One region of the Bacillus sp. AL-1R genome, then DNA from elsewhere that is predicted to be linked to it. Evidence: riboswitches for the same ligand, from Rfam matches in the RefSeq annotation. Region 1 holds a riboswitch; each other region holds the start of a gene.
What was found. Region 1 has a riboswitch for S-adenosylmethionine ahead of ACSBO6_RS15240 (ABC transporter permease). Riboswitches for the same ligand answer to the same signal wherever they lie in the genome.
Positions count from the first base shown of each region.

Region 2: it holds a riboswitch for S-adenosylmethionine, as region 1 does, so the genes downstream of both, mtnK (S-methyl-5-thioribose kinase) here and ACSBO6_RS15240 (ABC transporter permease) in region 1, are expected to answer to the same signal.
Region 3: it holds a riboswitch for S-adenosylmethionine, as region 1 does, so the genes downstream of both, ACSBO6_RS02495 (methionine ABC transporter ATP-binding protein) here and ACSBO6_RS15240 (ABC transporter permease) in region 1, are expected to answer to the same signal.

Region 1 is NZ_CP197469.1:3,170,069-3,177,676, reverse strand. Features, by position in the region: gene ACSBO6_RS15265 (Fic family protein) at 1-623, shown strand, start outside; gene ACSBO6_RS15260 (LysR family transcriptional regulator) at 973-1,869, shown strand; gene ACSBO6_RS15255 (GNAT family N-acetyltransferase) at 2,008-2,457, shown strand; gene ACSBO6_RS15250 (helix-turn-helix domain-containing protein) at 2,524-2,742, opposite strand; gene ACSBO6_RS15245 (DUF2975 domain-containing protein) at 2,753-3,238, opposite strand; SAM riboswitch class I at 3,738-3,844, shown strand; SAM riboswitch class I at 3,915-4,013, shown strand; gene ACSBO6_RS15240 (ABC transporter permease) at 4,230-5,162, shown strand; gene ACSBO6_RS15235 (ABC transporter permease) at 5,162-6,109, shown strand; gene ACSBO6_RS15230 (ABC transporter ATP-binding protein) at 6,123-7,145, shown strand; gene ACSBO6_RS15225 (ABC transporter ATP-binding protein) at 7,138-7,608, shown strand, end outside.
Region 2 is NZ_CP197469.1:1,818,602-1,826,209, forward strand. Features, by position in the region: gene ACSBO6_RS08570 (pyridoxal phosphate-dependent aminotransferase) at 1-1,124, opposite strand, end outside; gene ACSBO6_RS08575 (carbon-nitrogen family hydrolase) at 1,270-2,064, shown strand; SAM riboswitch class I at 2,116-2,275, shown strand; gene mtnK (S-methyl-5-thioribose kinase) at 2,356-3,522, shown strand; gene mtnA (S-methyl-5-thioribose-1-phosphate isomerase) at 3,529-4,578, shown strand; gene ACSBO6_RS08590 (hypothetical protein) at 5,012-5,125, shown strand; gene ACSBO6_RS08595 (cysteine-rich CWC family protein) at 5,247-5,618, shown strand; gene ACSBO6_RS08600 (MerR family transcriptional regulator) at 5,838-6,239, shown strand; gene ACSBO6_RS08605 (glutamine synthetase family protein) at 6,297-7,598, shown strand.
Region 3 is NZ_CP197469.1:524,849-532,456, reverse strand. Features, by position in the region: gene ACSBO6_RS02510 (2-hydroxyacid dehydrogenase family protein) at 1-28, shown strand, start outside; gene metQ (methionine ABC transporter substrate-binding lipoprotein MetQ) at 82-903, opposite strand; gene ACSBO6_RS02500 (methionine ABC transporter permease) at 926-1,594, opposite strand; gene ACSBO6_RS02495 (methionine ABC transporter ATP-binding protein) at 1,596-2,597, opposite strand; SAM riboswitch class I at 2,737-2,847, opposite strand; gene ACSBO6_RS02490 (hypothetical protein) at 2,925-3,287, opposite strand; gene ACSBO6_RS02485 (thioredoxin family protein) at 3,490-3,813, opposite strand; gene ACSBO6_RS02480 (ribonuclease M5) at 3,829-4,179, opposite strand; gene gcvH (glycine cleavage system protein GcvH) at 4,393-4,776, opposite strand; gene ACSBO6_RS02470 (arsenate reductase family protein) at 4,822-5,178, opposite strand; gene ACSBO6_RS02465 (acyl-CoA dehydrogenase FadE) at 5,563-7,347, opposite strand; gene ACSBO6_RS02460 (acetyl-CoA C-acetyltransferase) at 7,417-7,608, opposite strand, start outside.

The DNA.
Region 1 (7,608 bases):
CAAATGCCATTGAAGGAAATACTTTAACATTATTAGAGACGAAGATTGTAATTGAAGAAGGTCTAACAATAGGTGGTAAGCGGTTAAAAGAACATTTTGAAGCAATCAACCATGTGGAAGCGATTGAATATGTAGAGGATATTGTAACAAAGAAAGAAGAATTAAGTCATTATACACTGAAAAACATTCACAGCCTTGTATTAAAAAACATAGATAATAAAAACGCTGGTAAGTATAAGAAAAATAATGTACGAATATCAGGTAGTGAACATCGTCCGCCGGAACATATGTTTGTCCAACAAGAAATGGATAATCTAATGCATTGGTATGAGGTAAGTAAAGATATTTTGCATCCTGTTGAACTTGCTGCATTATTACATTTTAAATTTGTTTATATTCATCCATTCTCCGACGGGAACGGAAGAACAGCGCGTTTACTAATGAATTTTATATTGATGCAACATGGATATCCTCCAGCAATCATAAAAGCAGATCCAGTTAAACGGATTCAATATTATGAAGCTTTGGAGCTTGCTAGTATGACAGGCAAAACAGATAATTTTGTGAAATTGGTTATAGATTGTATAGAGGATAATCTAAGAGAATATTTAAGTATGTTTTAAATTTTTTAGCACTCGAATAACTAGAAGCTAAATGAATTAGTTTAAACAAAGTATCGACAATTTAGTTGATTCTTTTTTTGTTCTAATTGGATGGTTCTATTTTTTTTCAAAAAACCAATGGGTTTATTTACAAAAAAGTTAATATTGTTCAATAATCGCAGCAGTGCTTTAGTTGACCAATGAAGGGGGATTAGTCGCTCATCCCTTTTTTTAGTAAGACATAATAATCCTACACTTGAAGTACACAAATGATACGTTTTTGAATTGCACTACTTTTTCGTGATAGAATGAATACTATATTCAATTACAAGAAAATATAAGTGTGTACACTCTTATTTGAGGAGAAGTTATGAATTTCGAGCAAATGGAATACATCGTGAAAGTTGCAAGCGAGAAATCAATCATTAAAGCTGCGGAAAAATTGCATATTACAAGTTCAGGACTAAGTCAATCGATTTCCCAATTAGAGCATGAAATGGGAATATGTATTTTTAACCGTTCTAGAAAAGGAACATTTCCAACAGAAGAAGGAAAGATTTTAATAAATAGAGCTAGTGAAGTGTTAGAAATTATTAGTAAGTTAAATGAAGAGATATATGATTACAAAAATAATAAAAAGATTCATTTGAAAATAGTCGCTGCGCCTACTTTTGCAGATGTACTTCAAAGAGCATTGAACAGAATTAAAGAAGAACATGCCAATGTAACGATTGAAATCGTAGAAAAAGATCCACCGCAAATAATGGAAACAATAAAACATACTGAATATGATTTTTGCTTTTTCCCTCAAGATTTAGAGATACTAAAAGGTGAAAAAAATATTAACTATGAATTAATCCGGACTGATTGTATTCACGTTGTTGTAGGAAAAAACTCCCCACTCTATCATCTTGACTACGTAACCAAAGCTGATGTATTCGAAATGGATACAGCATGCTATTCAATCTATTCTGATTATTATTATTCTAAGTTAATTAAAGAAAATAAAAATAAAATTAGATTAACAACAAACAGTATGAATATTCTTACAGAGACTGTTAAAGAGCATAATGTATTTGTCTATTCTACTGAGTCAGGCGCTAAATTACATCCATACATTCGAAGTGGAATCTTAAAATCTATTCCTTACATAGAAAATAATGAACACGTTTTGAAGGATTTATGGGTAATCTATCCAAAAAACAAAAAGCTTTCAATTATAAGTAAAAAATTTATCGAAATCGTGAAAGAAATAGCCACTCAATGATGAGAGGTTATTTTTTTGTCTATTATCTATAAATTGAATGGTCGAATTAGGATAAACGGCCTAAATTAATATTGGTAAAATTTGTTAAAATTATTGATAGGGCAAATAAGCTCAAATGATTTTAACAAAGGAGAAACTATGCAGGAAAGAAATGTAGAACTTGTGGAACTAAATGCAGAAAATTGGTATGAATGCTGTCTCTTAGAGGTATCTGAAAATCAAAAAAGTCACATCGAGCCGAATGCAATCTCGATTGCTCAATCGAAATTTGAAACTTCACTAAAGCCATATGCTATTTATTTTGAAGGTAGGGCGGTTGGATTTTTAATGTTTAATACTACTAAAGAAGAGCTAGATGGATATTGGATTTATAGAATAATGATAGATAAGAATTTTCAACAAAAAGGACTTGGTAAAATTGCAACTCAGTTAATGATCGAGGAAATGATTAAACTAACAAATGCCAAAAGAATTGTTGTAGGATATCATCCTGAAAACTTAGGAGCACATAATTTATATTCAAGTCTTGGATTTATTGATCATGGCGATCGATTTGGTAAAGAAATAGCAGTAATATTAGAAATATAGCATCTTTGAATGTTCCTAAAGAAAGAAGGGATAGCAAGTAAGCTATCCCTAAATTATTGTCTACTTTTACGGAGTATCTTCGTCAACTTTGTACTCTAAAATATCACCTGGTTGACAATCCAATGTCTTACAGATTGCTTCTAATGTTGAGAAACGAACCGCTTTTGCTTTACCATTTTTCAGAATGGAAAGATTCGCCATCGTAATTCCAACTCTTTCTGAAAGTTCTGTTACGCTCATTTTGCGTTTTGCTAACATCACATCAATATTAATAATTATTGCCATACCATCCACCTCAGACCGTTAAATCATTTTCTGATTTTATGTTAATCGCTTCTTGTAGAAGCTGTTGGAGGATCGCAGCAAAAACGGCGATAACTAACGAAGCAAATATGATAATTAGTCCCAATAAACCGATGGGAGGGTCAACTTTTCTCCCTATAAAATGAATGAGTGGCATTCCTAATAAATAGATACTACTAATTGCAATCGCACAGTACTTTATGTTCTTTAACGCCTTTACAGAAATTTCGGAGAATGCTGTGTTGTCGTCAATATAGCGTAAAAGATTGAAAGCCTGATAGAGAGCAAAATAAAAAGGTACAGCAGCTCCATACATTACGAGGAAAACGAGATATTTTATTGCAGTCATATTTGGATACAATTTAGATACGAAATTCGCAATATTTGGGACCAAAAATATACATAAAGCAAGCACTGCAATTCCAACAAGAAAAATAATTGCTTTTAAGAATGTAGTTGAACCTCTTTTACCATTCATATTATATACCTCACTTTTTTAATAACAAGATGAATTTATTATATTATTTATCGATTAACAATAAAAATATGTTGTTTTTTATTTTATTTAGAATGTTATATAAAAGCGCAAAAATACTGAGAATAAATTAAAAGAGTAGATTGAAATGGAATATGAAAGAGAATAGGTGAATTGATTTAATTGTTTTTTTACAACAATTAAAAAACAAAATTAATTTTTTAATATAATAATTACCGATTTGGTTTTAATCGTTAATTTGTTGTATTTAAGGTTTTAATAGAAAGAATCAAGATAAATATATAAGGTAAATGGCTAAAGTATTGTTACTTGTTAGATTTGATAATAAATTATATTGTTTGGAGTAACAAGGTTTTCTACAATAATTTGGAATTAATTCCCAAAAAATACTGAAAAATCGAACATTTAGCAAATGGGTTGACGCGAATTTTTATATCGGTTAATCTTGGTTCAATCAATTTATAAAGTACATACCAAATAATTCTTATCCAGAGAGGTGGAGGGACTTGGCCCTATGATACCTCAGCAGCGGGTTCTATATGAACACTGTGCTAATTCCATCAGGGTATAGCCCTGAAAAGATAAGAAGAGTAGATGAAAAACAAGTCCTCTTCTATCTTAGAAGGGGATTTTTTTCATCTTTAAAACAAAATAAAATTTCTTATCCAGAGAGGTGGAGGGACTGGCCCTATGAAACCTCGGCAGCGGGTTCTTTGTAATACCGTGCCAATTCCAAGGGAGATCCCAAAGATAAGTAGAGTTAGTAAAAACCTCTCAACTTGTCTGTGTTGAGAGGTTTTTAAGAATAAATCTTATGAATGTGGAGCTTAAAGAAGAAGTGTTGGAAATTTTTTGATTATATAACCAAGTATTCTTATGTGTTTAATATGGTTTTTATATTTTCATTTGTTGTTGCCACCAAATTAGGTGTTCTACATATAAACCAGTTTTTAAAAGGGGGAAGATACTGAAAATGAGATTTTTATTTAAAAGATTAACAACTATGATCCTCACGATTTGGATTATTATCACGCTTACTTTTATCATTATGCATCTTATTCCTGGTGATCCATTTGCATCGGATGCAAAATCATTACCTGAGGAAATTGTTAGGAATATGCGGGCTAAATACAATTTAGATGAACCGCTATATGTTCAATACTTACTATATCTTAAAGATTTATTACATTTTGATTTTGGTCCATCTATTCAATCGAAATCGAGAGGGGTAAACACATTAATTGCAGAGGGATTTGGACCATCAGCATTGTTAGGAATTCAAGCATTGTTAATAGCTTGCGTGGTTGGTATTGGATTAGGAACGATTGCAGCGTTAAGGCATAATAGGTTACTTGATTATTTATCAATGTTTATAGCAATCATTGGAATTTCGGTTCCTAGCTTTATATTAGCTCCATTATTAATAAAATATATTAGTGTTCAATGGGGACTCTTACCAGTAGCATCTTGGGGGACCTGGAGTCATTCTATCTTACCGACAATCGCTTTAACGGTAGGTCCAATCGCAATAATTACTAGATTTGTCCGTACTAGTATGATCGAGATTTTAAGTCAGAATTTCATTAAAACTGCAGAAGCTAAGGGTCTTTCAACATTTGAGATTGTCATAAAGCATGGTATACGAAACGCGTTAATTCCAGTTATTTCTTTTATTGGTCCCTTATTTGCAGCTGTCATTACTGGAACTTTTGTAATTGAGAAGATATTTGCCATCCCAGGTCTTGGTAAATATTTTGTAGATAGCATTTTCAATCGAGATTACCCAGTTATATTAGGTACTACTATTTTTTATAGTTTTATATTGATCGGTACGTTATTTGTAATCGATTTATCCTATCGTTTGATTGATCCACGAATAAAATTTGGAAAGGGAGATGAATCATAATGAATCAACCCGAAACGAATCTCGACACTCTCTTTCGCAAGATCGATCGGTCGACTATACAGAAACAAAATATTTCAAGACCCCAGGAAACCTATGCGAATGAGATTTTTAGAAAGATAGCTAAAAATAAACTTGCAGTAGTTGGATTTATTTTACTTACACTCATTATTATCCTTTCAATTGTAGGACCACATATGGTTCCGTATAGTCCAAGTAAACAATCTTTAACTCAAGGCAATTTATCTTTATCAAGCAAACATTGGTTTGGAACGGATGATTTAGGTAGGGATGTTTGGGCAAGAACTTGGGCTGGTGCTAGAATATCACTCATTATCGGATTCTCTGCAGCTTTAATCGATTTATTGATTGGAGTATTTGTAGGGGGAATTTCAGGCTATATGGTTGGCAGAGGTAAAATAGGAGATCGAATCGATAGTGTTTTAATGAGAATTGTGGAAATTCTTTATGGGATACCGTATTTACTAGTTGTAATCCTCTTAATGGTTATTATGAAGCCAGGACTAGGTACGATAATTTTAGCGTTATCAATCACAGGCTGGGTAGGAATGGCAAGAATCGTTAGAGGACAGGTCCTACAATTAAAACAACAAGAATTTATACTCGCTGCACAAAAGCTTGGTACATCACATTGGAATATAATTTTAAAACATCTTATTCCGAATATGATGGGAATTATTATTGTAAATTTAACCTTTACGATTCCTCACGCTATATTTGCTGAATCTTTTTTAAGTTTTCTAGGATTAGGGGTACAGGCCCCGTCAGCAAGCTGGGGTACAATGGCAAACGATTCATTGGGAGTTATTTTAAGTGGACAGTGGTGGAGATTGTTTTTCCCAGGTTTAATGATTTCATTAACGATGTTTGCTTTTAATGCTTTTGGTGATGGATTACAAGATGCATTGGATCCTAAGTCGAATAAGTAAGGAGGGATAAACAGTGAATTATTTATTAAAGGTTAATGATTTACATGTCTCTTTTCGTACAAATGGTGGAGAGATTAAAGCTGTAAGAGGTGTTTCATTCCATGTCGATCGTGGAGAAATTTTAGCCATTGTAGGTGAAAGTGGATGTGGAAAAAGTGTAACAGCACAATCTGTTATGGGGATGATTCCAAAAACTGCTGGAAGCATAAAAGAAGGCGAAATTTCCTTTAAAGGAAAAGACTTAATCAATTTTTCAAAAAAGGAATATCAAAGAATAAGAGGATCTGAAATAGGGATGATTTTTCAGGACCCTATGTCTGCATTAAATCCAACAATGAAGATTGGTAGACAAATAGACGAAGTGTTAATAAAGCATAAAAATCTATCGAAAAAGGAGGCCAAACAAAAAACGATCGAGTTGCTACAACAAGTTGGTATTCCAGATCCGTTTAACCGTTATTCCGAGTATCCACATGAGTTTAGTGGTGGTATGAGGCAGCGTGTAGTAATCGCTATGGCTTTAGCTTGTGATCCTGAATTAATCATTGCAGATGAACCGACGACCGCACTTGATGTAACGATACAGGCACAAATTTTAGATATGTTAAAGACCATCCAAACAAAGAGGAACACTTCTATTATTCTCATAACCCATGATTTGGGTGTAGTTGCAGAAGTAGCAGACCGAGTTGCAGTGATGTATGCAGGAAAAGTGATTGAAAGTGGAACAGTAAATGAGATTTTCGAAAAACCAATACATCCATACACATTAGGCTTACTCCAATCTGTTCCTAGACTTGAAATAGAAGAAACAGAAAGGCTATTACCAATTGAGGGAGCACCTCCGGATTTATTTTCACCGCCAAAAGGATGTCCTTTTGCGCAGAGATGTCCTTATACAATGGAAGTTTGTGTGGAACATATGCCAAAAACTGAATCAATTACAGAGTCTCATCATGTCAGTTGTTGGTTAAACGATCCAAGAGCATTTAAACAGAAAGAACTCACTGGTGTAAGGAGTGAAAATATTGTCTGAGTATGTACTAGAGGTATGTGATATTAAAAAACATTTTAAAGTAGGGCCAAAGAAAACCGTTAAATCGGTTGATGGAATATCATTTGGAATAAAAAAGGGAGAAACGCTTGGGCTTGTTGGAGAAAGTGGAAGTGGTAAATCCACACTCGGACGGACTGTTGTCGGTCTATATGAAGCAACTACAGGCAATGTCTTGTTTGAAGGAAAAAAACTATCAGAATTGGATTCTAAAGGTAAAAAAGAGTTTAACAGACAAGTTCAAATGATTTTTCAAGATCCGAATAGTTCTCTTAACCCAAGGATGAAGGTTGTAGATATAATCGCAGAAGGGATTGATGCTTATAAATTATTAAAAGGAAAAGAGAGAAAAGAAAGAGTATATGAACTGCTTGAACAGGTTGGTTTACATAGGGAGCATGCAGATCGGTATCCACATGAATTTAGTGGAGGTCAACGACAAAGA
Region 2 (7,608 bases), 1.4 Mb from region 1:
CGATCAGTATCTGAAAGGAGACCGACTCTTACATAACCTTCACCATACTCTCCAAATCCATTTCCTGGAGCAACTGCGATATGTGCTTTTTCAAGTAATAGATCAGCAAATTCCTGTGATGTAAAACCTGATGGAATCCTTAACCAGGCAAAAAACGAACCTGCTGGTGCTGTTACTTCCCAGCCGATTTCATGGCAGCCACTAATAAATACATTTCTACGCTCTTCATAAAGAGCTAAAAGTTGTTTTACACTATCTTGCGATTGAGTTAGAGCGGCTACTGCAGCTTCTTGAACAGCAGGGAAGATGCTAACATAAAGATGATCCTGTAATAGATTAATTGCTGAAATGACCTCTTTATTTCCAACTGCAAAACCGATTCTCCAACCCGCCATATTATAAGTTTTAGAAAGGGTATAGATTTCAATCCCGCATTCCTTTGCTCCTGGTGTTTGAAGATAACTTAAAGGTTTTTTGCCGTCAAAACCAAATGCACCATATGCAAAATCATGACAAACTGTAATATTATTATTTTTTGCAAGCTCAACTGTTTCTTTAAAAAATTCTTCTGTTGCTATAGCACCTGTTGGATTATTTGGATAATTGATAAATAATATTTTACTAGCATCCAAAACATCATGAGGAATTAATTGATAATCTGGTAAAAATTGATTTTGCTCAAGTAATGGGAGCATGTATGGTACTGTTTTGGAAAGGGATATACCAGATAAATAGTCTGGGTAGCCTGGGTCAGGTACTAAAATTGTATCTCCTGGGTCACATAAACAAAGTGGTAGCTCAACTAATCCAGCTTTACCACCGAATAATATGGCTACTTCTTCCTCTGGGTCTAAATCAACATCATACTCTCGTTTGTAAAATTCGACAACAGCTTTTTTTAAAGAGCTCAATCCTCTAAACGGAGAATAACGATGAGTTAAAGGGTTTTCAACAGATTTTTGTAGTGCTTTAATAATATGGTCAGGTGTAGGTTGATCTGGATTTCCTTGACCAAGATTAATGACATCATGACCATTACCGATTGACTGATTCACTTTTTGAACTAGTGATGCAAAAAATTGTTTTGGTAAATTGTTTAATAGTTTACTATGATTCAAGTGTATCACTCCAAAAATATAATAAAATTAATTTAATAAATCGTTTCTTAATCGAATGATTTTCATGAACGACTGTTGCAATAACTTTCACCATCATATATGCTCGATGTAAAAATGTCTATAAAATTTAGAATAGGGTGAATAAATTGTGATTAAAATTGCGTGTATTCAATGTGACGTTATTTTAGGAGAATCAAAGGCTAATTTAGAGAAAATAAGAACGCAAATAAACGAGGCACTGAAAGAAAATATTCGTGTAATCGTATTACCTGAGCTATGGACAACGGGCTATTGTCTAAAAGAAATTGACTTGCACACAGGTGAACAAGAAGCAATTATTTCTGAACTTCAGTCCATTGCAAAATCGAATAATGTACTATTGATTGCTGGTTCGTTCCCTATTGCTAGAGAAAATGGTGTTACGAATACGTTAATTGTGATTAACAATACTGGCGAGGTTGTAAAATCGTATGACAAAGTTCATTTATTCCAGTTAATGAACGAGCATCACTATCTTCAATCAGGAAAAACAGATGGTCTGTTTGAAATCGATGGATTAACGGCTGCAGGTTTTGTTTGCTATGATTTGCGTTTTCCAGAATGGATTGGCGCTCATTCGCAAAAAGGTGCAAAAGTTTTATTTTTCGTTGCCGAATGGCCAATTCAAAGAATGAATCATTGGGAAATTTTATTAAAAGCAAGAGCAATCGAAAATCAGTGTTATGTTGTTGCGTGTAATCGGGTAGGGAAAGATTTAGCGAACACATTTGGTGGAGGATCTATGATTATTGACCCTTGGGGTGAAGTAATTTCCAAAGGTAGCGTGAATGAAGAAATTGTTTTTGGTGAAATTGATCCGAAAAAAGTAGACGAAATACGAGGTACAATCCCTATTTTTGAAGACAGAAAAGAAGAAATTTACAAAAAGTTTCAAAAAAGTAATTGACAAATTAAAAATGTATAAACTAAAATACGATTATAAAATCAAATATGCGAACTCTTATTTCGAGTAGGCGGAGGGATTTGGCCCGACGATGCCCAGCAACCGACCGTAATACCATTGTGAAATGGGGCGTATTATTTACGCCTTGAGCTTAAATGCTCAGTAAGGCACGGTGCTAATTCCAACAGAAAAGAAATTTTCTGGTAGATAAGAGACGAAAGCCAATTAGTATTGCCTCTTTTCGTCTCGGAAAAGAGGCTTTTTATTTTGCAAAATTCAAAGGGGATGAATTTAGTGACTGTTATTGAACGAAAAGAATATAGACCTTTAACAGAACAAACTGCGATTACTTATTTACAAAAACTTGGCTATTTTAAAAATGAACGTTGTGAAAGTATAGAAATCGGGGATGGAAATTTAAATTTAGTGTTTAGAGTTAAACCATTAGGAAGCGAGAAAGGGTTAATTATAAAGCAGGCTCTACCATATGCAAAAGTTGTCGGTGAAAGCTGGCCACTTACTTTAAAGCGAGCTACGATCGAAAGTAATGCGACAAAAATATACAATGAGTTAATCCCATTGCATGCACCAAAAATTTTAGCGCATGATGAAGAGCAAGCTGTAACTGTAATGGAAGATCTTTCACACTTGCAAATTTTACGAAAAGGACTTATTGAGAAGAAAAGCTATCCGTTTTTAGCTGAACATATCGGAGAATTTCTAGCAAAATCATTATTTTACACTTCAGATTTCGGAGCTTCACCTGCTAAGAAAAAAGAGTTAGAGTATCTTTTTAATAATCCTGAATTATGTGATATAACAGAAAATCTTGTTTTCACAGATCCATTTTTTAATAGTGAAACAAATAGTTTTGAAGAAGAATTAACAGACGAAATTCAAGTGCTATGGAATGATGCAGATCTACAACTTGAGGTGGCAAAACTAAAATTAGATTTCTTATCGAAAAAAGAAGCGTTATTACATGGTGATTTACATACGGGAAGCATTTTCGCATCTGCAACAGAAACAAAAGTCATTGACCCTGAATTTGCATTTGTCGGACCAATCGGATTTGATTTAGGGCAAATTCAAGCAAATTTACTGTTTCAACTGTTCAGCCGTACTGAATTAAAAGACGAAATTTTCGATCATATTTTAACCATCGAAAAAGTGTTTAATGAAACATTTACTCAACTATGGGAAGAGCATAGTGTTAGACCATTTAACCAAAAAGCTCTAATTAAAGAAAAACTGGAAGGATATTGGATAGATGCAATTGGGGTTATTGGATGTGAATTAATCCGAAGAAGCATCGGTCTAGCTCATGTTGAAGACTTTGATTCCCTTGAACACCATCAAAAAATTTATGCAAAGAAAAAAGTCTTAATATTCGGAGTTCATTGCATAAAAAATAGATTTACTATTAGGAATATTAGGAATTTACTTAACGGATTGGAGTAATTATTGATGACTACATTACAGCAAATACCTGAATCATTACAATGGAACGGTGAAAGTTTAAAAATTTTAGACCAAACAAAATTACCTACTGAAATTCACTACTTTGATGCAACGACATTAATTGATGTACGTGAAGCAATCGTAAAATTACAAGTAAGAGGAGCACCAGCGATTGGTTTGGCAGCTGCATATGGACTTTATTTAGGTGTTCGAGAACTTGAAACTGAACAAATTGATGAATTTCATCAACAAGCACGATTATTAGCGGATGAATTAATTAGTGCTAGACCAACGGCAGTAAATTTAGCATGGGCTGTTGAAAAACTAATTAAAACTAGTAAAGAAGCAGTGACTGTAGCCGAAGCTAAATTAATCATCATGGAAGAAGCGATTAAATTACATATAGCAGACGAGGCAACTTGCAAGAGAATAGGTGAAAATGCTTTAACATTACTACATGACGGGGCAGCAGTATTAACTCATTGCAACGCAGGGAGTATTGCAACAAGTCGATACGGAACAGCCTTAGCCCCACTTCATTTAGCAAAAGAAAAAGGCTGGGAAATATCAGCTTATGCAACAGAAACAAGACCAGTATTTCAAGGAGCAAGACTAACATCTTGGGAATTGAACCAAAGTGGTATCCCTGTTACATTACTAACTGATAATATGGTCGGCTATTTATTGCAAAATAAAAAAGTAGATGCCGTTATTGTTGGAGCAGATCGCATTACCGCAAATGGAGACACTGCAAATAAAATTGGTACATTACAATTAGCGATTTTAGCTAACTTTTACCAAATCCCATTTTATGTAGCCGCACCTTTATCAACAATTGACTTATCAATCGAATCAGGGAATGAAATTGTCATCGAACAACGCGATCGTACTGAAGTAACACATATCGGAAATGTACAAATTGCACCGGAAGGCATCGATGTACTAAACCCAGCGTTTGACGTGACACCGAATGAATTAATAACGGCTATTATTACGGAAAAAGGAATTATTTCTAGCGATTATAAGGAAACGTTTAAAAGTTGGGAGCAATCTTAATTTGATTCAACGAAAAAGTCCCTCGCATGATTGAGGAAATTTTAATCGGTTGAAGAATGATTGGATTACACTTCTTCCCTAGGAAATAGTTATATAGTTTCGAACTATTAGATTATGTGAACTAGAATTTTCTATTAATATAAGAAACAATAGGTAAAACTTTGAATAACATAAGATAAAATAGGCCAATCCTTTACAGTATGGATTGGCTTTTTTCAGCACACCTTCTATTAATCATGAAAAAGATGTTCTAATTAAACGAATTAGTACTTTAGCTGAATTAAGCATACTGGCATTTTGTGGTAATATGAACTAGAGAATCCTTAAAAATTCTACTGAAGATGGAGTGAAATCATTTTTAATTCAAATTCTATTAGCTAATAAATATAATCGAAGAAACTGATCATTACCCGGTACGCACAGGGGAAATCGTATCCAAAAAATGGAGGAAGAATGGCTAGCGTTATCATCTACACAAGGGGTTCTATGGTTATGGGAAAACAAAGAGATAAAGAGTGTAGATGAAGCCTATTTTATAGATTTATAATCTATTAAGCTAAAAAACTACATAAAAGTCTTTATAGTGTGAAGCTAAAAAATTAATTAGTTCGGCACGATCCGCAGAGTTAGTAGGCTATAAAAGAGCACATGATTGAGGAGGGGATCTAATGGCAATTAAGCTCTGTCCCATGTGTGGTAATGGGAATAAGTGCTCAAGTGGAAAGACTTGTTGGTGTAATGATGAGTATTTTCCAAGAGAAATCTTTGATCAATTACCAAAAGAAGAGGTAAGAAAATCTTGTATTTGTAAGTCTTGTTTAGATCAGTTCAAAGAAGATAACAGAATAGAAAATATAAAACCTTCTGATATCGGACCAATAGTTTTTGGTCGTAAGAATGGAGCAAAACAGATTGATGAAGTATGTTATTGCTATGAGAAATTTAAAGATCAACTTAAACCAGGGACAGTAACGAAGTGTTTCAAAGAAAAATGTGCTAATTACTTAAGATGTACTGAAGAACTTAATAAAGAAGTTTGACCGAAGAACAAGTACGTGTTTAATCATAATTGAAGAGAATACAAATCGTTATAATCTCCAAACTAATGGAGATTATTTTTTTTAATAAAATAGTAGAATTTTTTCTAATGTTGCATAGTATAAAAAACAAATATTTTCATGTTAGATTTTCTAACATCGTATTGACAGATTATCTAACATGAATTAAAATACAAATAGATGAACGAAAGGAGCATTGCTATGAATGATCAAGTAAGACGCTCAACGCCACTTTTCCCAATCGGAATAGTCATTTCGTTAACTGAATTATCTGCAAGACAAATTCGATATTATGAAGAGCATGATTTAATTCGTCCTGCTCGTACTGAAGGAAATCGTAGATTATTTTCTTTCAATGATGTCGATCGATTGTTAGAGATAAAAACTTTTATAGAACAAGGCTTAAATTTAGCAGGAATTAAAGAAGTACTCAATTTAAAATCGTCAGAAAAATCCAAAGAAACAGTCGTTCAACAAGTCATTGTTGAAAAATCAATATCAGATGAACAGCTTCGAAAAATGCTTCGTCAAGAGTTATATCAAAATGGTAAGTTAGGTAGAACTTCTTTACGACAAGGAGATATGTCTCGATTCTTTCATTAAGTTATTGATTAAGTCCGGATTATTCTAGCTTTTATATTTATATGGGGGGAAATATAAATGAAAAAGGAAACGATTTTAAATAGTGTTGAAGAACATAGTCTTGAATTTGTACAGTTATTTTTTACAGATGTAGAAGGGGTATTCAAACATTTAGAACTACCAATCACACAAATTGAAAAAATACTTAATAATGAAACTATGTTTGATGGCTCTAGTATTAACGGATTCACAAAAATTGAAGCAAGTGATATGATGCTTTACCCAGATTTGAATACTTGGAAAGTCGACACAATCGAAAAAGTTGGACTCTTCATTTGTGATGTTCATTATCCAAATGGCACACCTTTTGAAGGTGATCCTAGAAATGTGCTTAAACGAGCAATTGAAAAAGCGACTGACAAGGGATTTACTTCGTTTAATGTTGGACCTGAACCTGAATTCTTCCTATTTAATAAGGAGGGAAATCAATTAGTTCCAAATGACAATGGTGGATATTTTGATGTAGCCCCCCTAGATAAAACAGTTACAATACGACGTGAAATTACGAAAGCACTTCAAGCTTTAGGGTTAGAAGTTGAAGCTTTACATCACGAAGTTGCAATCGGTCAACATGAGATTGATTGGAAATACGCACCAGGATTACAAACAGCTGATAATATTCAACTATTTAAATATACAGTTAAAACAATTGCTGAAAAAAATGGTTTAGTTGCTACATTCATGCCAAAACCAATTTTTGGAGAAAATGGCTCAGGGATGCATTGTCATATGAGTCTAGGAAATGATAATGGTAATGCCTTTTATGATCAGCATGATTCAATTGGATTATCTGAAACAGCACGACAATTTATTGCAGGTGTTTTAACACATGCCCGTGCAAATGCTTCAGTTACAAATCCAACAGTTAACTCATATAAGCGTTTAGTTCCAGGCTATGAAGCACCAGTTTACGTAGCTTGGTCACAAAGTAATCGTACTTGTACAATCCGAATACCGGCTGCAAGAGGTGCAGGTACAAGAATCGAAGTACGAAATCCAGACCCATCTGCAAATCCTTATTTAGCTTTAGCTGTTTTATTATCTGCAGGCTTGGATGGTATTGAAAGAAAATTAACGCCTCCAGTCGAACGTAGTGAAAACCTGTATTTGATGGATGACGTAACTAGAAAAGCAGAAGGTATTGAAACATTACCTGGAAGCTTACTTGAAGCCGTGACAGAACTTGAAAACAGTGAATTCCTACAACAGGTATTAGGAAAACACGTATTTTATTCATTCCTTCAAAACAAAAAAGAAGAATGGGATGCTTATCGATTACGTGTATCAGAATGGGAAAAAGAAACATATTTAAACTGCTAATCACTAAACT
Region 3 (7,608 bases), 1.8 Mb from region 1:
TGTAAATCAAATTCTAGTGAAGAATTAAAAATAAAAAAGAGGGTTCCCATCAAAAGTTACTTGGGGTACCCTCTATTTTTATTATTGACTTACAGGTACTACAGCACCTTTATATTTTTTAATGATGAAATCTTGAATTTCTTTAGAGTGTAATACTTTTACAAGCTCTTTAATTTCTTTTTTATCTTTATCACCTTTACGAACAGCAATAATGTTTACATATGGAGATTCTTTACCTTCTAAAGCAATAGCATCTTTCATTGGGTTTAAACCAGCATCAATCGCGTAGTTTGTGTTAATTAACACTGCGTCGCCTTCATTGTTTTGATAAACTTTCGGAAGCATACCAGCGTCAACATCTGCTTGGAATTTTAGGTTTTTTGGATTCTCTGCTATGTCTTTAATTTGAGCAGTAGTAGGATCTACTCCAGCTTTAAGTTTAATTAAACCTTCATGCTGTAATAAGCTTAACATACGACCATGGTCAGCTACTGAGCTACTCATGATAATTTTAGCTCCATTTGGTAGATCATCTAAGCTCTTATATTTTTTAGAATAAACTCCGATTGGCTCGATGTGGATGCCACCAGCGTTTTCAAATTTGTAACCATTTTCTTTCATTTGAGCTTCTAAGTATGGAATGTGTTGGAAATAGTTTGCATCTAATTCTTTAGAATTTAGTGCTTTATTTGGTAAAACGTAATCTTGGAATTTAACAATTTTTAAATTAATTCCTTCTTTTTCAAGGATTGGCTTAGCTTGTTCTAAAATAACTGCGTGCGGTACATTTGATGCACCAACCACTAATTCCTTATTTTTATCTTCTCCACCTTTATTACATGCTGCTAAAGATAATGCTAAAACACCTGCTCCTAATAATCCTACGATTTTTTTGAAATTCACTGTCAGTTCCTCCCTTATATGATTAAGCTCTTTTATCTATTTTTGTTGTTACTAAATCACCAATAAATTGAAGAATGAATACGATTAATAAAATAATTACTGTCGCTACAAGTGTTACTTGGTTATTTGAACGTTGGTACCCTTCCATAAATGCTAAGTTACCGAGTCCACCACCACCTACTACACCAGCCATTGCTGTATAACCAACAATTGCGATTGTAGTAACAGTTAAACCTGAAATAATTGCTGGTAATGCTTCTGGTATTAATACTTTTACGATGATTGTAAAGGTACTAGCTCCCATTGCTCTTGCAGCTTCGATTACACCTTTATCAATTTCACGTAATCCGATTTCAACCATCCTTGCATAGAATGGTGCAGCACCAATTATTAATGCTGGTAATGCAGCTTTTGCTCCAAGCATAGTGTCAAGAATAAAGATGGTAAATGGAATTAATAAAATGATTAAAATGATAAACGGTATTGAACGAAAAATATTTACAAACGCTGCTAGGATAGTATTAAAAAATTTATTTTCAAGAAGCTGATCTTTGCTAGTTAAAAATAAGAATAAACCTATTATTAGTCCAAAAATGAACGTTGCAAGTGCAGCTATTACTGTCATGAATAATGTTTCTTGAGTGGCTAAAAGCATTGCATCCCAATCAACATTCGGAAAAAGTTGTGTCATCTTATGCTACCTCCACTTCAACTTGTTTTGATTCTAAATAAGCAATTGCCTCTTTGATGTTATTTATGTCTCCAACAAGTTGAATCTTCATTGTCCCATAAGAGCCTTCAGCAGTTTGAACAATTTTCCCTTGCAGAATGTTAATCTCAATATCAAAATGCTTAACAACTTCAGAAATATGTGGCTGATCTGCTTGACCATTTTTAAAGGTAAGCTTGTAAGTATTATCCTTCCCATCACCATGAGAAATTACTTCACCTTCATCGCCTTTGATTTGCGTCACAAATTTCTTTGTAATTGCTTGTTTAGGACGAGTAAATACATCAACAACATGGCCTTCTTCTACTACACTTCCGTTTTCCATTACAGCTACTCTTTGACAGATTTTTTGAATGACATGCATTTCATGAGTAATTAGGATAATTGTAATGCCAAGCTGTTTATTTATATTAGTTAGTAAAGCTAATATTGAATCCGTTGTTTCTGGATCTAGTGCAGAAGTCGCTTCATCACATAAAAGAACATCTGGATTATTAGCAAGTGCTCTTGCAATTCCGACACGTTGCTTTTGACCTCCACTCAGTTCAGAAGGATAAGCATTTTCTCTACCTTCAAGACCAACAAGTTTAATTAATTCTTTCGCACGATTAATGCTTTCCTTTTTTGGAACTTTAGCAATTTCAAGTGGGAAAAGTATATTTTCTAATACAGTTCTTGACCACAATAAATTAAAATGCTGAAAAATCATTCCTATTTTCTGTCTTGCTTTTCTTAACTGATTAGATGAGCATTTAGAGATCGATTGACCATTAATAATAACTTCACCTGTTGTAGGTGATTCAAGTCCATTCAGCATACGTAATAACGTACTTTTCCCTGCGCCGCTATATCCGATCATGCCAAAAATTTCACCTGCTTCAATATTTAACGAAACATTTTGTACTGCGGTAACTGTGCCCTTTTTACCCTTGTATGTTTTACTTACATTATTTATTTGAATCATACACTTGTTCTCCTTTCAAAACATTCTAACAACTTTTCTTTCAATTTTTTGTAAGAAAGTACTTTTTTAGTCGCATAAAACAAAAAAACCTTTCAACTCACATGAGCAGAAAGGTTTAACATACAAAAAGTATTCCTTTCTCTCATCTCTCAAAGCATATGCTTTGCAGGAATTAGCACCATTTCAATGACGATCATTGACGGTTGCTGGGTTTCACAGGGCACAGTCCCTCCACCTCTCTCGATAAGAGTTAACTTACGATCTATTTAGTTGTTGAGTGCAATTTCTTTAACGTAAGTCCAATTCTACAAAGATAGACACAAGTTGTCAACAATTTTCTATAAGTTTTTTTTCGTTTTCAACACTCGTATATTGAAAAATGGTTTCCATAAGTAGTAATAATCGATAGTTCCCTTCAAAAGAAGCGTCATTTAGTTTTAATAAAAGCCCTAATCTTTGCAAACCTGAATTTAGATATTCCCATCCATCCTTTGAAAAACTAACTCTGAGTTGCGGAATCGAACGATCAATTACCTCAATAAAAGGAGCCTTTTTGCTTAACTTTATAAAAACTTTTTCATTCAGACAATTAATTTCTACAATCTTTTCTTCAATTGGCAAAATGATTTGTAAATATTCCTTTTTTATAAATAAGTTTCTTGCTTGTCCAACCCACTCCTTGATTTCCATAATAAACACCTCTCCCGAATTCTTTAATCTTATTTTCTCATAGATAAGAGGTGTATTCTTTATATTTCTCTCGACATTTACCTTGATAAAAATCTATATTTTAATTTTATTTCTACAACATTCAACTCATTTCCCAAGAAATATGTCTAAAATCAGGAAATAGTTTTAGCCATATAAAAAGAGTGCAACTAACAGTATGCACTCATCGTTTAATATATAAATTATATTTTTTTAACAATTCATGTAAATAAGGTACAGACTTGAAAGCGTAAATTTTTTGTTTCATTTCCCCATTTTCAAAAATAAGTAAACAAGGTACACTTTCAACTTTCCAACTTTGAGCTTCCTCCACTATTTCATTAATATTCACCTTACAGATTGGTAAATTTGGCAGAATCTCATTTACTATTTCTAGCATTTTTGACGCTACTTGGCATGTACCACACATTGCGGTATAGATATAAATAACTGTTGTCTCTTTTGATTGAACTCTTTGCATTATTTCATTCTTTGTCCATTGCTGCATAATCTTTATTCCTTTTTAATTTGTACGTAAATAATCTGTAAATACTAAAATATCCGCCCCTAATAATACACTAGCTAAATGTTGACTCGGAGCTGTTGCCACTTCTCGATAACTTCGATCAATGTACAGATGCTCTGCCTGTGGAAATTCTCTTTTTAACAGTCTTCTAAGCTTTTCACCGGCCTCATCTGCATCTACTAACACATAGATTTCTCTTAAATCTAACATTTCAGCAAGCTCATCTAGCTTTGAAGTACCAACTGTACCATTCGTACAGATAATATCAACAGGCTCCTTTATGATCGTCTGTATCTTTCTCTTATCAGTAGTACCTTCGACAATGATAACTTTTCTTTGATCTTCAATATTCACTGGGCATCACCTAATGTATAGGACTCAAAAACTTTTGACTAAAAATCTTTTGTATATAGTATATTCGATTTCCTCTTTGTTGTTTCCTTTTTTTCCCTTAATGAAAATGTCCCTTTAAATTATGTTTTATGTAAATAAGTTAAGCTTTATTACTTTTATTATACACTCAAAATAAAAAAGCGCCCAAAAGGACGCTTTTTTAGATAATTAATCTTGATTGATCATTTCTTCGTATTGACCAGCAGTCATTAACTCATCAAGTTGAGAAGCGTCTGTAGCTTCAACAACTACCATCCATGCTTTTTCGTATGGAGATTCGTTTACGAATTCAGGATTTTCATCTAGATCAGAATTTACTTCAATTACTTTACCACTGATTGGAGCATATAGTTCAGATACTGTTTTTACAGACTCAACGCTACCGAATGGCTCATTAACAGTAAGCTCATCGCCTACTTCTGGTAGTTCAACAAATACGATATCTCCAAGCTCTGATTGAGCGAAATGAGTAATACCGATATAATATTTATTACCTTCAACTTTTACCCACTCATGTTCTTCTGAATAACGTAGTTCATTTGGAATTGACATTGTGAAATCCTCCTCTGATTAATTACCTTAAATTATATAGTTATTTTATAACCAAACCTTTTCAAATACTTCTTCATTAAAACCAACTGTAGCTTTTTCTCCATCAAAAAGTAGAGGCCTTTTAATTAATTTACCATCTGAACTTAGTAGTTCTAATAGCTCGTCCTCAGTTTTTGTTGGAATAACATCCTTCAACCCAAGCTCACGATACTTAACGCCACTTGTATTAAATAATTTATTTATAGAAATTCCACTTGCTTTATAAACATCAGCAAGTAACTCCTTTGAAGGTGGATTTAATGTAATATCAATTGCTTCAACCGGAATATTATGTTCTTTAAGCCAAGAAGCGGCTTTTCGACAAGTTCCACATTTTGGATATGTATAAAAAATAATACTCATTTTAGCAACTCCTCCCAAAATCTATTTTATCACAGGGAATAAGCGAGTTAAAATAGTTCCGTTCGAAAATTCTGTAATAAGTTAGTTCCAACAACATTATAGCAATATTCATCACACTAAACCAGTAGAATATTCGTGTTTTTCGACAGTTTTATACAAAAACCGTAAATACTTTTTAAAATTAAACGTAATTTCCTAAACCATTGATTTCCCTTTAAAAGAGTACTCAACTTATACTAGTATGGCACAAGTTATGGCAAAATTATCCTTATCTATTTAAGATAAATAGAAAATATAAAGTTATTTGATTTTGTTAAGGAACCCTCGAAATAGGGCTTCAGGAAGAAAAAACTGCCAATCAACAGATCGGCAGTTTTTCTATTCTTAAACAGTATAACGTTCCTCAGCTAAAACATTTGCTGCAATTTCACGCTTCTTCGCAATGACATTAACAGGCGTATGACGTGTAAATTTACGAAGTGCTGAAGTCATCATTCTTAAAGTATCACCAGACTCTACAGCAACAAGTGTTTCCTTTGCGTGAGCTTCGATTTCATTAAATGCTTCTTGGCAGAATACCTGAGTATAAAGTAACTTTTGGTTAGATTTTTCTAAGCCTACTTTATTGATTGCTTTTTCAGTACGTAGAACTGTCGATTCCATTGCGTAAAGATTACTTACGATATCTGCAATATTTACTAGAATTTCTTGTTCATTACTTAATCCTTTACCGAATTTTTGAACTGCTAAACCTGCAATCATGATTGCGATTTTCTTCGCATTGCGAACTAAATATTTCTCTTGTTCTAAAGGAGCATCGCCAACTTCTTCAGGCATTAACATCATTAATTCTTCTTGAATTTGTTGAGCTTGTTGAAGTAATGGCAATTCTTTGCTCATTGCTTTTCGAAGGTAAGTGCTTGGTACAATTAATCGGTTAATTTCGTTTGTACCTTCAAAGATTCGGTTAATACGAGAATCACGGTAAATACGCTCAATTTCATATTCAGCCATGAAGCCATATCCACCGTGGATTTGCACTCCTTCATCAGCTACATAGTCTAATACTTCTGAACAGAAGAATTTATTTAATGAACATTCAATCGCATATTCTGCTACAGCAGCTGCTACTGCTTTTGGATCTTTTGCTTGCTCTTCCGTTAATTGACTAAAGCGATCCTCAAAAAGTCCTACTGTACGATACGCTGAACTTTCACTTGCATAAATTTTAGTAGCCATATTCGCTAATTTTTCTTGAATTAAACTAAATTTAGCAATTGGTGTTTTAAATTGTTGGCGTTGATTAGCATATGTTGCAGATAATTCTAAAGCACGTTTTGATCCACCAACTGTACCTACAGCTAATTTATAGCGACCAATATTTAAAATATTAAATGCAATAACATGACCTTTACCAATTTCACCTAATAAGTTTTCTACTGGAACTTTTACATCTTCTAAAATCAAAGTACGAGTTGAAGATGATTTAATACCCATTTTCTTTTCTTCTGGACCAGTCGAAACACCTTCATAATCTCTTTCAACGATAAATGCTGAGAAGTGCTCGCCATCAATTTTTGCATATACAATAAATACATCTGCAAAAGCAGAGTTTGTAATCCATTGTTTCTCACCATTTAAAATGTAGTGAGTTCCTTCAGCATTTAATTTAGCAACAGTTTTTGCTCCTAATGCATCTGATCCTGAACCTGGTTCAGTTAATGCATATGCTGCAAATTTCTCACCTGATGCTAAACCTGGTAAATAACGTTGCTTTTGATCATGATTTCCAAATAATACGATTGGAAGTGTACCGATTCCTACGTGTGCGCCTTGAGAAAGTGAAAATCCACCACCACGTGAAATTTTTTCAGTAATTAATGCTGAGCTAATTTTATCTAGAGCAATTCCACCATACTCTTCTGGCACATCTGCAGCTAATAAACCAAGCTCACCAGCTTGTTTTAATAATCTTACAGTCCGGTCAAATTCGTGTTGCTCTAAATATTCTAGTTCAGGTAAAACTTCATTAATTACAAAATCTTCAGTTGTTTTTGCAATTAATTTATGTTCATCTGTAAAATCCTCTGGTGTAAAAACTTTATCAAAAGTCACTTCTGTTGTTAAAAAGCTGCCGCCTTTAAGTAAGTTACCGATTGTTTTTTCCATCGTTAATTCCTCCTATTATCTATTTACTAGTTTGAAGACATGATTCTAACAATCTATTTCGTACAACTATTAAACTAATTCAAATACTCCGGCAGCACCCATTCCGCCACCAACGCACATCGTTACAATTCCGAACTGTTCCCCGCGACGTTTCATCTCATGTAATAGAGATAAAGTTAGTTTAGTACCAGTACAACCAAGTGGATGCCCTAATGCAATCGCCCCACCGTTTACATTTACACGGTCCTCATCAAGACCTAG